One region of the Isachenkonia alkalipeptolytica genome, then DNA from elsewhere that is predicted to be linked to it. Evidence: predicted binding sites of a transcription regulator. Region 1 holds the regulator's gene; the other holds the start of a gene.
What was found. The regulator Rex, encoded in region 1, represses fermentation and respiration genes when NADH is low (regulators of the CRP and FNR family bind a similar motif). The targets are predictions, from matches to a motif close to ATTGTTAANNNNTTAACAAT.
Positions count from the first base shown of each region.

Region 1 (7,303 bases):
TATGGCTGAGCCCGGGATTCTCATCCCAGATTTCGTCCATTATGGTTTTGGAATGGTTTAACTTCTCCATTTCCTGATCGTAGTAGGCCTTCATCACATGGTGGCCCTCCCGGACCTCTCCCGAATCATAGGAAAGATCTCCGAGAATCATTTTAAACAGGGTGGACTTTCCCACGCCGTTGGGGCCGATCAAGGCGATTTTCTCTCCCCGGTAAATATCAAAGCTGACCTTTCGAAACAGGGTCTCCTCTCCGAAGGACTTTTGCAGGTTTTTTGCGAACAAAACGTCCCGGCCGCTTTCCAGCTGGGGCTTGAAGCGAATATTCGCCTGTTTGGCTGCGGTTTCCGGCGGGGCTTCCTTTTCTATTTTCTCAAACTGCTTTTCCTTGCTTTTCGCCCGGTTCATCAGTTTTTCCGTACCGTGCTGACGCAGGCGGCGGATTTTATCTTTTTCCTTTTCAATCTCCTTGGTATTGGCCAGATGCTTTTTCAGCTGCTGCTGAATCGCCTCCTGTTTCTTTTTCATAAAGGTGGAGTAGTTGCCCTCGAAAACATTCAGGGTCTTGTGTTCCAACTCGAAGGTTCTGGTAACAATCTGATCCAAAAAATATCGATCATGGGAAATCAGCAGCATGGTGCCGTCGTAGTTACGAAGGAAGGTCTCCAGCCACTGGATCGCTCCGATATCCAAATGATTGGTGGGCTCGTCCAGAAGTAAAATATCCGGATTTTTCAGCAGCAGTTTTCCCAGGGACAGCCGGGTCTTCTGTCCGCCGCTGAGCTGATAAATCGGCTGGGTAAACTCCTCCTTGCTAAAGCCCAGGCCGATTAAAACCCCCCGGGCTTCGCTTTTGTAGCTGTAACCTCCCCGAGCGTCAAAATCCTCCAACAAAGCGGAGTACCGGTTCATCTTTTCCTCCAGAGCTTCCCGGGCCGCCGGGGTATTTTCCCCACCCAGGTGGGAAATTTCCCGCTCCAGATCCCGGAGGTTCGCCTCCATGACTTCCAGGTCCTTGAAAATCGTCAGAACCTCTTCCAACACCTGATTTTCTTCGTTTAAAAGATTGTCTTGGCGAAGGTAGCCCAGGGTGTGTTCCCGGGCTTTAAAAACATCCCCGCCGTCGGCGTTGATCTCCCCGGTTAAAATCCGAAACAGGGTGGACTTTCCCGTGCCGTTAAGGCCGATCAGCCCCACCTTTTCCCCGTGATTGATGGTAAATGAAATATCGTGTAAAATCTCATCGATGCCGAAGCTCTTAGAGATCTTGCTGCAGGATAATGCTATCATTAAAGTTCGCTCCCTCTATCTATTATTCGCATATAGGCTGTTTAGTATGGCCCTTGCTGTAAAATACTACTGTTGTTATTTGCTATTGCTTTTGCTGTTCAGTATTGCTTTTGCTGTTCAGTATTGCTTTTGCTGTTCAGTATTGCTTTTGCTGTTCAGTATTGCTTTTGCTGTTCAGTATTGCTTTTGCTGTTCAGTATTGCTTTTGCTGTTCACTATTGCTTTTGCTGCTCAGTACCACACTTGCAATTTAATGTGTCTCTTACTCTTCATTACTACAGTGCTATTGAATATGATTTTCGCTGTTCAATATTGATTTCGCCAAAGGATAATTTCCCCGTAGTTCCTAGCAAAAGCACAGCGAAACTTCTAGCAAAAGCCAACGGAATTTCTAGCAGAACCCGGGTAAAACACCACTAAATGAATATATTCTTATTCAAGGATACAAAAAATCCTTCGATTTCCTAAAAATTCGAAAATAATCCCTGTAATTTCGATTTAAACGTTGATTTTTTAGCAATATTCTAGTACTATTCTATTATAACAAATAATTTTAACAATAACAGGATAGCTTTGCAAGAAAGAGGGGCTTTCCTTTTTTCAGAATCTTACAATCAGCTTATAAATAATTAGAAATAGGAGTGGTAATCATGCCGAAAAACCGAAACATTTCCATGGCCGTAATTCGAAGGCTGCCGAAGTATAACCGATGCTTAGGGGATCTATTGGAAAGGGAAATTTATCGAATCTCTTCCAAGGAACTCAGTGGAATTCTAGGATTTACCGCCTCGCAAATTCGTCAGGATCTTAACAATTTTGGTGGATTTGGCCAGCAGGGCTACGGATACAACGTGGAAGAACTACACAATGAAATTCAAAAGATTTTAGGACTGACCAAGGACTACAAAGCCGTCGTGGTAGGGGTTGGTAACTTAGGCCAGGCCATCGCAAATCATACCAACTTTGAAAAACACGGATTTAAAATTCTTGCCATGTTCGATATCAATCCGAACCTGATCGGGCTGCAAATCCGGGGAACCCCGGTGTATGACAACAAAGAACTTCACGGGTATATTAAGGAAAATGATGTAGAAATCGGCGTGATCACAACCCCTAAGGAAGTGGCCCAAAGTGTGGCGGATGAACTGGTGGAAGCGGGAATAAAGGCCATTTGGAACTTTGCCCCGGTGGATCTTAAAGTGCCGGAGGATGTGGTGGTGGAAGATGTCCACTTAAACGAGAGTCTGTTTATCATGTCTTATCTGATCAAAGAGAAGGAAATGCTGAAAGCATTGGAAGATCAGGAAAAATAAGACCCTAAGAAGGTAATACTGCAGCGGCTCAGTAGCGGCTCAGTAGCGGCTCAGCAGCGGATTAATAGCGGATTAAAACGAAAAAAGAGGCGGCGCCGGTAAAAAGGTGCGGTCTCTTTTGTTGTGTCCACATACTGAACAATTTGACCAAAAAAAGACAGTAAAAAATTTTAAGGATTATTGATAGTATTTTAACAATCTATAGGATATAATAACCATAGAACAAAACAAGGAGGGATCAAAGTGAATTTTAATCTATCAAAAGAGCACAAAATGATACAAAAAACCTTTGCCAGTTTCACCAAGAATGAAGTGGAGCCCATTGCGGCGGAGGTGGATGAGAACGAACGGTTCCCCAGTGAAACCGTGGAGAAAATGAAGCGCTTTGGCATGATGGGGATTGCAGTGCCTAGAGAATACGGCGGTGCCGGTGCCGATGAATTAGCCTACGCCCTTGCGGTGGAAGAATTATCAAAGGCCTGCGCCACCACGGGAGTTATTCTATCCGCCCACAGTTCCCTGGGTTGCTGGCCGATCCTGAAATTCGGTACCGAGGCCCAAAAGGAGAAGTATCTAAAGCCCATGGCTTCGGGAGAAAAACTCGGCGCCTTCGGACTGACGGAGCCCAATGCGGGAACCGACGCTGCCAGCCAACAAACCGTGGCGGTCTTAGAAGGGGATCACTACCGAATTAACGGCAGTAAAATCTTTATCACCAATGGAGGGGAAGCGGACACCTATATCATCTTTGCCATGACCGAGCCTTCCAAAGGGCTGAAAGGCATTACCGCCTTCATCGTGGAAAGCGACACTCCGGGATTCACCATCGGAAAGAAAGAAAAGAAACTGGGCATCAAGGGTTCCGCCACCACGGAGCTGGTCTTTAAGAATATGATGATTCCCAAGGAAAATCTGTTAGGGAAAGAAGGCAAGGGCTTTAAAATTGCCATGCAAACCTTAGACGGAGGACGTATCGGAATTGCGGCCCAGGCCTTAGGCATTGCGGAAGGCGCCATGGAAAAAACCGTGCAGTACGTCAAAGAGCGGGAGCAGTTTAACCGGCCCATCGGAAAGTTCCAGGGACTGCAGTTTATGATGGCGGATATGGAAACCCAGATTCAAGCAGCGAAACTCATGGTATACCAAGCGGCGGCAGCAAAAGCCGAAGGCAAGCCTTATGGAAAACTGGCGGCCATGGCCAAACTATACGCTTCGGAAACCGCCATGGAAGTGACCACCAAAGCCGTACAGCTTCACGGTGGATACGGATACACATCCGACTACCCCATTGAACGAATGATGCGAGATGCGAAAATTACCGAAATCTATGAAGGAACCTCCGAGGTTCAAAAGATGGTAGTGGCAGCAGACATTTTACGATAAAAAAGGAGGGACTGACATTGAAGATCATTGTATGTATAAAACAAGTACCGGATACCAATGAAGTAAAAATTGATCCTGTAAAGGGGACATTAATACGGGAAGGAGTGCCAAGCATTCTAAACCCCGACGATAAAGCCGCCTTAGAGGAGGCACTCCGGGTAAAGGACCAACATCCCGACACCCACATTACGGTTATGACCATGGGTCCCCCCCAAGCGGAGGAAGTGCTGATTGAAGGAGTGGCCATGGGCGCTGACGAAGGAATCCTTCTGTCCGACCGGGCTTTTTCCGGAGCGGATACCTGGGCAACATCCAATACCTTAGCCAAGGCCATTGAGAAAATCGGACGATACGATATCATCTTCTGCGGACGGCAGGCCATCGACGGAGACACCGCCCAAGTAGGACCGCAAATCGGGGAGCGACTGGGCATCCCCCAGGTAAGCTATGTAGAAAAGTTCTATCTGGAAGAGGGAAAGATTCGGGTACACCGGGCCCTAGAGGACGGCTACGAAGTAATCGAGGGACAAAGCCCGATCCTTTTGACCACCATCAAAGAGTTAAACGAAGCAAGATATCCTTCCATTCCCGGAATCATGCGAGCCTATCGGGAGGACTGCATCAAGGTTTGGACCTACGAGGACTTAGACATTCCTTCTACGGACATCGGTCTTGACGGATCCCCCACCCAGGTAAAGCGTTCCTTTACACCGGAACAAAAAGGTGCAGGGGAAATGCTGGAGGGAACCACGGATGAAAAAGTGGGAAGTCTCGTGCAAAAACTACAAGAAAAAAATCTGATATAAGGAGGGATCATCATGGGTATTAAAATATTACAAGACGAATGTGTGGGCTGTACACTATGTGTGGGGGCCTGTCCTTTTGACGCAATCGATATGATAGATAGCAAAGCGGTGATGAATGACAACTGTACCAACTGCGGCGCCTGTGTGGACGCCTGTAATTTCGGAGCGATTATTAAGGAAGAGTCGCAAATGAAACAAATGGATATTACCCAGTATAAAGACGTATGGGTATTTGCGGAGCAGCGGGACGGCCAGCTGATGGATGTGGCCGCGGAGCTTCTCGGTGAAGGCAGAAGACTGGCGGAAGAAGTAGGCTGTGAGCTTAGCGCCGTTCTTTTAGGGGAGGACGTACGGGACCTGACCGACGAACTTTTTGCTTACGGGGCGGATAAAGTGTATATCTCCGAAGGCGAGCACTTAAAGCAGTACACCACCGACGGATACACCAAAGTATTATCGAAAATGGTCGAGGAATACAAGCCGGAAATTGTCCTCTTCGGCGCCACCCATATCGGCCGGGACCTAGCCCCAAGAGTTGCCGCAAGAGTGGATACGGGACTGACGGCGGATTGTACGAAACTGGAGATCGATCCCGAAGAAAAGGGTCTGATGCAAACCAGACCGGCCTTCGGCGGAAACATCATGGCAACGATCATCTGTCCCAAGCACCGGCCCCAAATGGCCACGGTACGACCGGGGGTAATGGAAAGAGCTGAGAAATCCGGGAAACGGGAAGACCAAGAGCTGATTGAATTCAAAAACGACGTTACGGAAGAGGATATTCGGATCAAAATCCTTGACGTGGTAAAGGCCGGCAAAGCCAGCGTCAACATTGTAGATAGCGAAGTCATCGTCTCCGGAGGACGGGGTCTTGAAAAGCCCGAAGGCTTTGAACTGCTTCAAACCCTGGCGGACAAACTGGGCGGCGTAGTCGGCGCCTCCCGTGCAGCGGTGGAGTCCGAGTGGATCGACCACGACCACCAGGTAGGCCAAACGGGAAAAACCGTTCGACCGGAGCTCTACATCGCCTGCGGAATCTCCGGTGCCATCCAGCACATCGCCGGAATGCAGGGGGCCAAAACCATCGTAGCCATCAACAAAAACCCCGATGCCCCCATCTTCAAAATCGCAGACATCGGCATCGTCGGCGACGTCTACGAAGTTCTCCCCAAGCTCATCGACGCCCTGGAGAAATAAACCAAAAGTAAACCAAAGGGGACGGAGGCATTCGGTACATGCTTGAAAGTAAGGTTCCGAAAGGACAAAGAATATCATATTTACAATAGGAAACCGAGGCTTTCAAGTACTGGACGAAGCTTTTGTTTAGAATATAGCTGAATGTGCTAAAATAAAGGATCACAGGATAAAAATAAAGGCGAAGGGATGCGGTGTCAAAATAATGACTGCATTCCTCCGCCTTTTTTCAGTTATAGAAATACTAGGGGTGGCCGGTTATTGACTGTGAATTCTGCTGTGTTATTAAGGTATTTTGCCGAAATGGAAAGCTGTTTTGAGTAATTAATCTTAGTCCTTTTTGCTGGAATTTGTCATGGAAACGATGGCTACAATCACCACAATAACAACAGCACCGATAATCACATATAACAGGATGTTGCCCAGGCCGGCTTCTTCATCGTTTTCTCCCACCTCGATTTCCACATCCATATCGTCGTTACCGTTGTCGTTACCGTTACCATTGTCGTTACCGTTGTCGGCAATCAAAACTTCCTCTTCGGAATTCGATAAAATGCCCTCTTCACTGTCAAGAGCGCCTGCGAAGGCCAGGCTGCTTACGAGCACCATCAGGAGAACTAAAACAATAACAAAGGCTTTCTTCTTCATTTACAAGCTCCTTTCTTAACTCATTCGGTTATATACCATTATATAACCCCGGATTATGGGAACTGTAGTTATAAGGAAAAAACGCTTGTTAGTAGTTGGATTACAGGTTATTTGCCACAGCTCCTTATATATGAATTGATACCACAAGTAATCAAACCTAAACGGGATTATGGGAAAATCTAGAAGGTGAAGGAGCTGGAAACCCGCGAGAGATATTATTGACAATCATTCTCGAAAGGGGTATATTAAAGTGGAAGACGGAGTACAAAGTCTTGAGGCTTTGGTTAGAAGGGATTCCTGCAATAGGTCGGCAATATTGATAAGCTGGAAAATTCGAGGGTATAGGTGATTCGATGCGAAACTATTATCGTGAAATCAATGAATATCTGAAGCGGCTGATCCACTACATCGTGGCATCGGAGAAAAAGAGCCGGAAAAACGGAAGTCTGCCGTTGAGTCTGTCGGAAATCCTGGTCCTAAGAGAGTTGGGCCGTAACGGAGCGAAAAAGATTTTTGAGATGATGGAGACCTTAGAGCTGGACCGAAACACCTTAGTAACCATTACGAAAAAACTGACGGTGGAAGGGTATGTGGAAAAAACCCCGGCTACGGACGATAAAAGGTCCGCAGAACTGAAGCTGACCCAGCAGGGACAGCGACTATTCGAAGAG
Region 1 is NZ_SUMG01000002.1:358,772-366,074, reverse strand. It holds gene ISALK_RS03455 (ABC-F family ATP-binding cassette domain-containing protein) at 1-1,288, opposite strand, end outside; gene ISALK_RS03450 (redox-sensing transcriptional repressor Rex) at 1,939-2,601, shown strand; gene ISALK_RS03445 (acyl-CoA dehydrogenase) at 2,845-3,984, shown strand; gene ISALK_RS03440 (electron transfer flavoprotein subunit beta/FixA family protein) at 4,002-4,790, shown strand; gene ISALK_RS03435 (electron transfer flavoprotein subunit alpha) at 4,803-5,987, shown strand; gene ISALK_RS03430 (hypothetical protein) at 6,315-6,632, opposite strand; gene ISALK_RS03425 (MarR family winged helix-turn-helix transcriptional regulator) at 6,986-7,303, shown strand, end outside.

Region 2 (7,303 bases), on a different contig from region 1:
ATGAAGAATTCCTAACTCCGCCTGCCGTTTCTCCTTTTGCTCCTTTCTAAAGAGCTGACTGAGCCGTTTGATCTCGGCAATCATCTGATTAAAGCGCTTTCCCAACAGGCCGATTTCATCCTTTCTTTTCAGATCACAAAAGACATCGAAGTTGCCCTGCTGCACCAAGGCCATTTGATTTTGTAACCGACGGATAGGATCAGTGATGGATTTGGCCAACACCCAGGATACTACGAAAAGCATTACAATCATTACCCCGCCCAGAAGAAAAACCAGATACAGTAGGCGGTTGGTATCGGCTCGCATCAGATCCGTGGAAAAATCAATGCCCAGGGACCATCCCCGGGTGTTGGGAATAGAGGCGTGAATAATCTCCCTGCCCTCCGGGGATAAATACGGGGATTTTGCCCCTCCATCATAGGGCTTTGCCTCAGGACTGAACAGTTGTCCCTTTGAGTCCACCAGCCATGCATTGCCGTCATACATGGTGATTTCCTTTGCAATACGGGAAAAATTCTCCAGATATATGGCACCGTTGACATAGCCTACCACCTCTTGGTCCCGGTAGATTTTATGGATGATCACGATGATCGGCTCCTGATTGGAATGAGAAAGAATGGGATCACTAATGGCGTAGTCTTTTTCGGGCTTTTTTATTTCTTCAAAGTAAGGACGGTCGGATACATCAATGAAGGTATCATTGGTCACCCAGGCTTTTCCCTCGGTATCCACCAGGGCAAAGGACTCATAGTCCTTTTTATGGCTTTGGTCCATTTCCCTTAAAAAATCCTGAAACCTTCCCCGGTCCATCTCGGTGATCTCCGGCACCTCGGTTATGATCCGAAGCTCCGATACCCGCTTTTGAATCCATCCTCCCAGTTCATCGGCTTTTGCGGAAATGACCTGCTGATTGGCTTTTTCCGTTAAGGGAATATTGGTATTGGTTATCTGCCACTGGATCATTACCAAGCCGACGGCGAAAATCACCGTGGTGGCCACCCCAAAGTAAAGCATTATTCTCCATTTAAAGGATCGAAGCATTGCAATCACGTTCACTTTCTTTTTCTACTGTATTTTGTCTTTCTTTTTTCCTCATAATCATAACTTCCCTTCCCAGTGTAAACCATTTGAAGACAAAACAAAAGATTAATTGTTTATAATTTAACGCACCCTCAAAAAAACAGCACTCCGCTCTCATGGGAAGTGCTGTTTTTTCGTTGCTAAATTATGGTTAGTTATCTCGTTGCATTCTCTCCTGCCCGTCTTCCGAAGACGATCAGGTCGGAGATGGCATTGCCTCCCAAACGGTTTTTCCCATGAATGCCTCCGGTCACTTCTCCGGCGGCATAAAGACCTTCGATGATGGTCCCCTCGGTGGAAAGGACCTGGGTGTTTTTATTGATTTTCAATCCGCCCATGGTATGATGCACCGCCGGCACTACTTTTTGAATATAGTAGGGGCCTTCCTCCAAAGCAGTTAAGGCTCCCCGCCGTTGAAAATCTTCATCTTCACCCTCAGCTGCAAACTGATTGTATCTTTCCACGGTATCTTTCAGTGTGCTTTCATCAATTCCGAAGAATCCTGCCGCTTCTTCGATGGTGTCGGCCTTCACAATCAGATCATCCTTCTCCAAGGCCTCAAATTCCGTCATGTATGTTTCCATATTGCTGTTTTCCTTAATGCTCGTATCCCACATCAGATAAGCCGCTTCTCCCGTCTGATCTAAAATCCCTTCGGAAATCACATCCCGACGGTCCAACTCTTCCACAAAACGTTTCCCTTCCAAGTTCACCAAAATGGCTCCGTCAAATCGGGTATCGGCTACATAGGATAAATGCCCTGTATTAGGGTTGCAGGTAGGATAGGTTTGAACATATTCCATTCCTGTCACATCGGCTCCGATATCCTGGGCCATCCGTAGCCCGTCACCCGTGGCACTGTTCTGGTTCGTGGATTTATACCGTTCGTCAATCACCGGATTATACTCCTGTACCATTTCGATATTCGCACCGAAACCACCGGTGGTTAAAATCACACCTTGCTTTCCGTTAAAGTGAACGTTCTCCCCTTTAGGGTTTTCTGCCCGTAGGCCCACTACCCGGTCATCTTCATCGAGAATAAGGGATTTTGCTTCGGTTTCCAAATATACGGGAATATCCATTGCATGTACTTTCGCCTGCAACTTTTGAATCAGCTCAATCCCGGATCCGCCGATGGGATAAATGGCTCGCGGTACTGCATGACCCCCAAAGTGCATTAAATAATCTTCAATGAACTCTACCTCTACGTAGTCCCGTAACCATTCCCCGTCTTCCGTGATACTTTCCGCCATAATCCGTACCAGCTCTTCATCGGCTTCATAATCCCCTCCGGCCAGGGTATCTTCCATATATTGCTCCACACTGTCTTCCACATCCATCTTTTCCTGAACCCAGCTGTTGGGGGCATTGAACTCTCCGCCGGAAACCAAAGTGTTACCGCCGACAAAGGGGTTCTTTTCCACAATGGCTACTTCGGCCCCCTGGCTCTTTGCTTCAATGGCAGCAATCAATCCTGCACCACCGGCTCCCACAACCACTACTTCATAGTCCTTCTCTTCCAAAGCCACCCCATGGTCCAAACTGATTTTTTTCCCTTGGTCCAGCATCTCCTCGGTTGCACCGGCTTCTACCATCGCTTCCTTTACAGCGTTTCTGAATCCGATACTGCTGATGGTTGCTCCGGAAACCGTATCAATGTTGATACTGTTATGGCTTTCCATTAATTCTTTTACATCCTCGAACACCGGATCCACCAACACCGGCGTCTCTTCATGCTCTATTATCTCGATGCTTGCAATTTTTCCCTCTTCAATGGCCACCTCTACTGCAATTTCACTGTTATGACCCTGGGCACGACCCTGGTAGGTCCCATCTTTCAAGTCCGTGCTCTCCACTGCCGGTTCCTGGGATTCCTCCGTTCCCCCTTCTTCCGTTCCGCATCCCACCACAGCGGTAAGTAGCAGCATCATAATGAACAAAAACACGATTCCGTTTTTTCTTATCATCTTTCCATCATCCTCCCTAATCTTTGATATTTAGTTAACAATATCATTGTAACGGAAGGTAGATTTCTTGTATTTACACAGAACCGATATTTTTTGTCTTTTTCATTGCATCTTTTCTATGGCCTTAATTAGTTTGTTTAGTATTTCTGCAATTTCAATGACCTTATCAATATCTACTATTTCCATATTATCTTTTTCTGTATGGGTAATATCCTGGCCTTCGTCACTTTCTATAAACCATTCAGAGGAAACAGCAATTGCCGGCACCCCATATTGCAAAAAGATACTATGATCACCCTGTGGCCATTGCACCCCTTCTTTCACATCAGGATATCCCTTCATACTACTCGATGACGCTTTTTTTATATCTTTTGGTAAATCGAAAAAAGAAAAGGTCGTTTTTCCTTTTTTATAGGCGGCTCCGTCAATATTAACGTTGAGCAAAATGTTTTCAAATTTCCCCTTGTTTTCCGTGATATATTTCATTTGTCCGGGAACAGCATAATCATCTTCCCCATTGAATGCAACCAATTCTATTTGTCTGCTGCCTTTGTAGTCCTGCAACAATTCTGCAAGGATTAGTAAAACCGTTATCCCGGTAGCATTATCGGTTGCGCCGGGGGTTCCCTTTTTAGCATCGATGTGGGCTGTAACGACAATTCTTTTTCCCTCTTCCCCACCAATTTTGCCAACAACATTGTATCCCTTGCTTGGTATTCTTTCAGCGGAGATTTTTAGGGTGGCGGTTTTTCCAATAAGCTTAAGGATCTTTTCACCGTCTTCTTCTGTCATATATACCGAGGGAATATCAAAATCCCCATCTTCAATAAGGGGAAAGGGATAAACGCCCCCTGCAAGGGACGCATTTCTTTCGGTGGCACAAATCAATGCCAAAGCCCCGGATTGTTCTAAAGCAGTTACTATTTTTTGGTGTTCTTCAGGATTGTAAAAAACAAAGTTTTTGGGCATAAGCTGCTCTTTTACAAGTTCTCCATGGAGCAGAAGAATTTTTCCCTTAAAATCTCCATTTTCTAATTCTGCTATGGTTGATGCACTTTCCAATTGGGCTGCCCCTTGAAAACCTAGGGAGTAGGGACTCACTTGCACCCTAAAATCTTGCTTATTAATTTGCAAAACTGCTCCATCATTTTTCCAGTCCATTGCACTAAATTCTTGGGATATTGTTTGCCAGCCTAAAGACTTCAATCGTTCCTTGAAAAAAAGACTTGCCTGTCTGTTGCCTTCACTACCGACACATCGTTCTGTTATGTCAATACATAGTTTGTTCATATATCCCATACATCGTTCTTTGAACTTCACTTTGTCCATTGGTTATCTCCTTTTTGGTTCTTATTTCATTGATTCTTTCGATATTATGTTTTTTTCTTACATCATACTTAGAAGCTGCCATTGGATTAGGAATAAGGTATCCGTGTTTACGACGTTCCTGAACCGGTTTCCGCTACTTCTACTAATTCAAACAGTTCAACTACAAGCAGTGTCTCGTCAATCAATTTCTTATCCTTTACTGTCTGATTCCAAGCATGGCGATGGTCCTGTTGAAATTTTTTTACATCTACTCCATCCCAACCAAAAACCGCTTTATGTGGATATATGAACATTGTCATCAGTCCTTTCAACTCAATTCTTCTTTCAATTCCTCTATATGTGTCCCAGCAATTTCATATACCAATGATGTTCCCTATAATTGATTATTCCCTAAGCCTTTTCTCTTTAACTTAATTCTACAAGTAAGTATGAAAACCCTTTTTTATGGATAATTATTTCAAATAAAACATCCTTGTATGTGATCTCCACCCTTGGGCGGAGGAATAAACACCCTCAAGACGCATGGAGAAATAGCCTTCATACCGTTATCACTAGCCGGGATTCATTCTATAATATATTTAAAGATAAGAACAAAGAGAAGAAACACTAAAAAAACAATCAACCAAATATAAAAAAAGGAGCGGATCACAATGGAAAACATTTTAGCAATGGGAAGCGGATGCGAAATGGCAAATGATAAACTAGATAGCTTAAGAGGAGGAAACAAATTGGAACGATCAATCAAACTAAACAACGATTCTTTTGAACTCAGTATTCCCCAAGAAAAATCAAACAAATTAACCATCATCTTTAAAAGTGCCAAATCCAAAATTGAAAAGGCGATTTTACTTCAAGAAGTTGAGCAGGACCTGGAAAAAGCAAAGGAATTTTACAGCTATGGCAGCTACATTGGATAAGGGGATAAACAACAAAGAGGCAAAGATGAGTATATTACTTGCTACAGAAAAAACCGTACTTGGACCGGTGCAAGGGAAAACTGCAAAGAGAATCATAAAAAGATAACCGCCTAAAGGATCGGAAATACCGATGACTTGAGGCGGCTTTTAGCGAATCTCAATTATGAGGCGGACAATCACTCCGTCCCGCTGTCCTCTGTACTTGATCGACTCCGGATATTTATTGAAGCTGGTCCAAATCGATGGAAATTAGCAACCAGTAGCCCGCGACAACGGCCAAACCGAGCATCGAAATGATGATCCCCGGTCGCAGCTGCATCTGCATGGCCTTGGTTCCATATTTTATAGTCAACCGGTGTTCAATCAAGCCGATAATCAATCCTGCAGTCAACGGGATCGTTGCATATACTGTGATATAACCGATGCTGATACAGCCTACTATCCCTATGATGAAGGAAAGATAGGACAAGGCAGTAATGGTTCTTTTAGAAACTTCCTTTTTCATGTTCAGTGCCTCCTCTTTTTTCTCAAACGAGACAGTTCTTTTTCCTTTTCATTCTAAACCAAATACAGGGCCAAACTTAAGAGTGCAATCCCCGTTACCATTTCAGCCACTCCCAGGGTTTTTGAGAAGGTCCGGTCCACTTCCATGACCCCTTCCTTTATATCTTCCATAAGTTCGTGCCCCATTGGGATTTCACTGATTTTTGCCAGGGTCAGTACCTGATGATTGCCCCCGGAAAGATGGGGCTCCAAGGTGATCTTTCCTTTGGTATCTTCAAAGGTATACTTTACTTTCCCGCTTGGCTCCGAATCTTTTTCAAAGGAAATCCTGTGCTTTGTCATCGGCTTCTCCAAAAGCTTTATTACCTGGCCCTTATCCATGTTATGAATATTGATCTTCCGGTGTGTGATTTCATAATATGTCTTATAAATGATTGCCCCAAGAATCACAACGAGGAATCCCAATAGGAGTAAAATTTCCGAACCGTTTAAGCCAGATTCTAAGAGACTGTCCAACTGAAAATATAGGGGATAAAAAGGTAGCAGCCCCAAAAGCCATGAGCTAACGGGATTATGGACAAAATATTCTTTTTTGCGTCGTTTTCTCCAGCCGTCATACAGAAGGATTACCCCTCCCGGTACAAGCAGGACCATAAGTTCCAATAACATAAAACGGCAAAACCCCTTTCCTTAGTGTCTTCCTACTCTGCTTTATCACTGACTGCATCCCTTTCTTCTACTCTTACATACATCTTCTCAAAGAGAAAAACCATAGGACATAAAAAGCCGAATACCCCAACGACTGTTTCCAGCCCCAGGGCACTGCCTAACATAATACCGATAGTACCTGTGATTAGTGAAATTATTATTAAAAACATATTTTTCCCCTCCTGTAGTCATAGGTTGCATAATCTTGCTCAAAATCGTAAAACGCTTTACCGGTGTATTCACGCAGGGTCTCTGGCAAATATAACCGAATTTCTCTAATTAACTAATTCTTGATCCCTACAGAGAAATCCTCTTTTTTTAGGAAATTTTTCTCAATAATGTCTTTTTTTCGCGACTTATCTTCGTAATTTCATTTTCATAAAAGAAGTGTAAAAAAAGATAACCGCCTGAAGGATCGGAAATACCGATGCCTTGAGACGGTTATTTAGTGCCTTTTCAAGAACCTTTACAGGGGTCAGGAAGGTTACGGTTGCTGTCCCGGGATAGCGTCCAATTTCCAAGCCGCCATTGATTGTCGTCCTGTTTTTGACCTCCGGAACGGATAATCCAAGGACTGAGGCTGCTCTTTCCAAACCATTGTCAATGGCAAGGTTGAGGTTTTCACCGGTTCCCACAAATGAAATCGGAGCGGGGTGCGTCATCTTCTATATTATCACCCCATTTTATCCCTCCTTATTGAATTTTTACCCGATAAAACTCCTCATATTATCTATTTTCCCTTTATTCTTTAAATATCCCTTTATTTCATAATTTTTTTCTACATCTCAAGACGGAAAA
Region 2 is NZ_SUMG01000022.1:16,773-24,075, forward strand. It holds gene ISALK_RS12780 (sensor histidine kinase) at 1-1,056, opposite strand, end outside; gene ISALK_RS12785 (flavocytochrome c) at 1,236-3,047, opposite strand; gene ISALK_RS12790 (M28 family peptidase) at 3,150-4,346, opposite strand; gene ISALK_RS12795 (hypothetical protein) at 4,484-4,669, opposite strand; gene ISALK_RS12800 (hypothetical protein) at 5,105-5,293, shown strand; gene ISALK_RS12805 (hypothetical protein) at 5,514-5,798, opposite strand; gene ISALK_RS12810 (hypothetical protein) at 5,852-6,466, opposite strand; gene ISALK_RS12815 (hypothetical protein) at 6,499-6,675, opposite strand.
Region 2: the regulator Rex is predicted to act here: its motif matches at 3,070-3,089, upstream of ISALK_RS12785 (flavocytochrome c).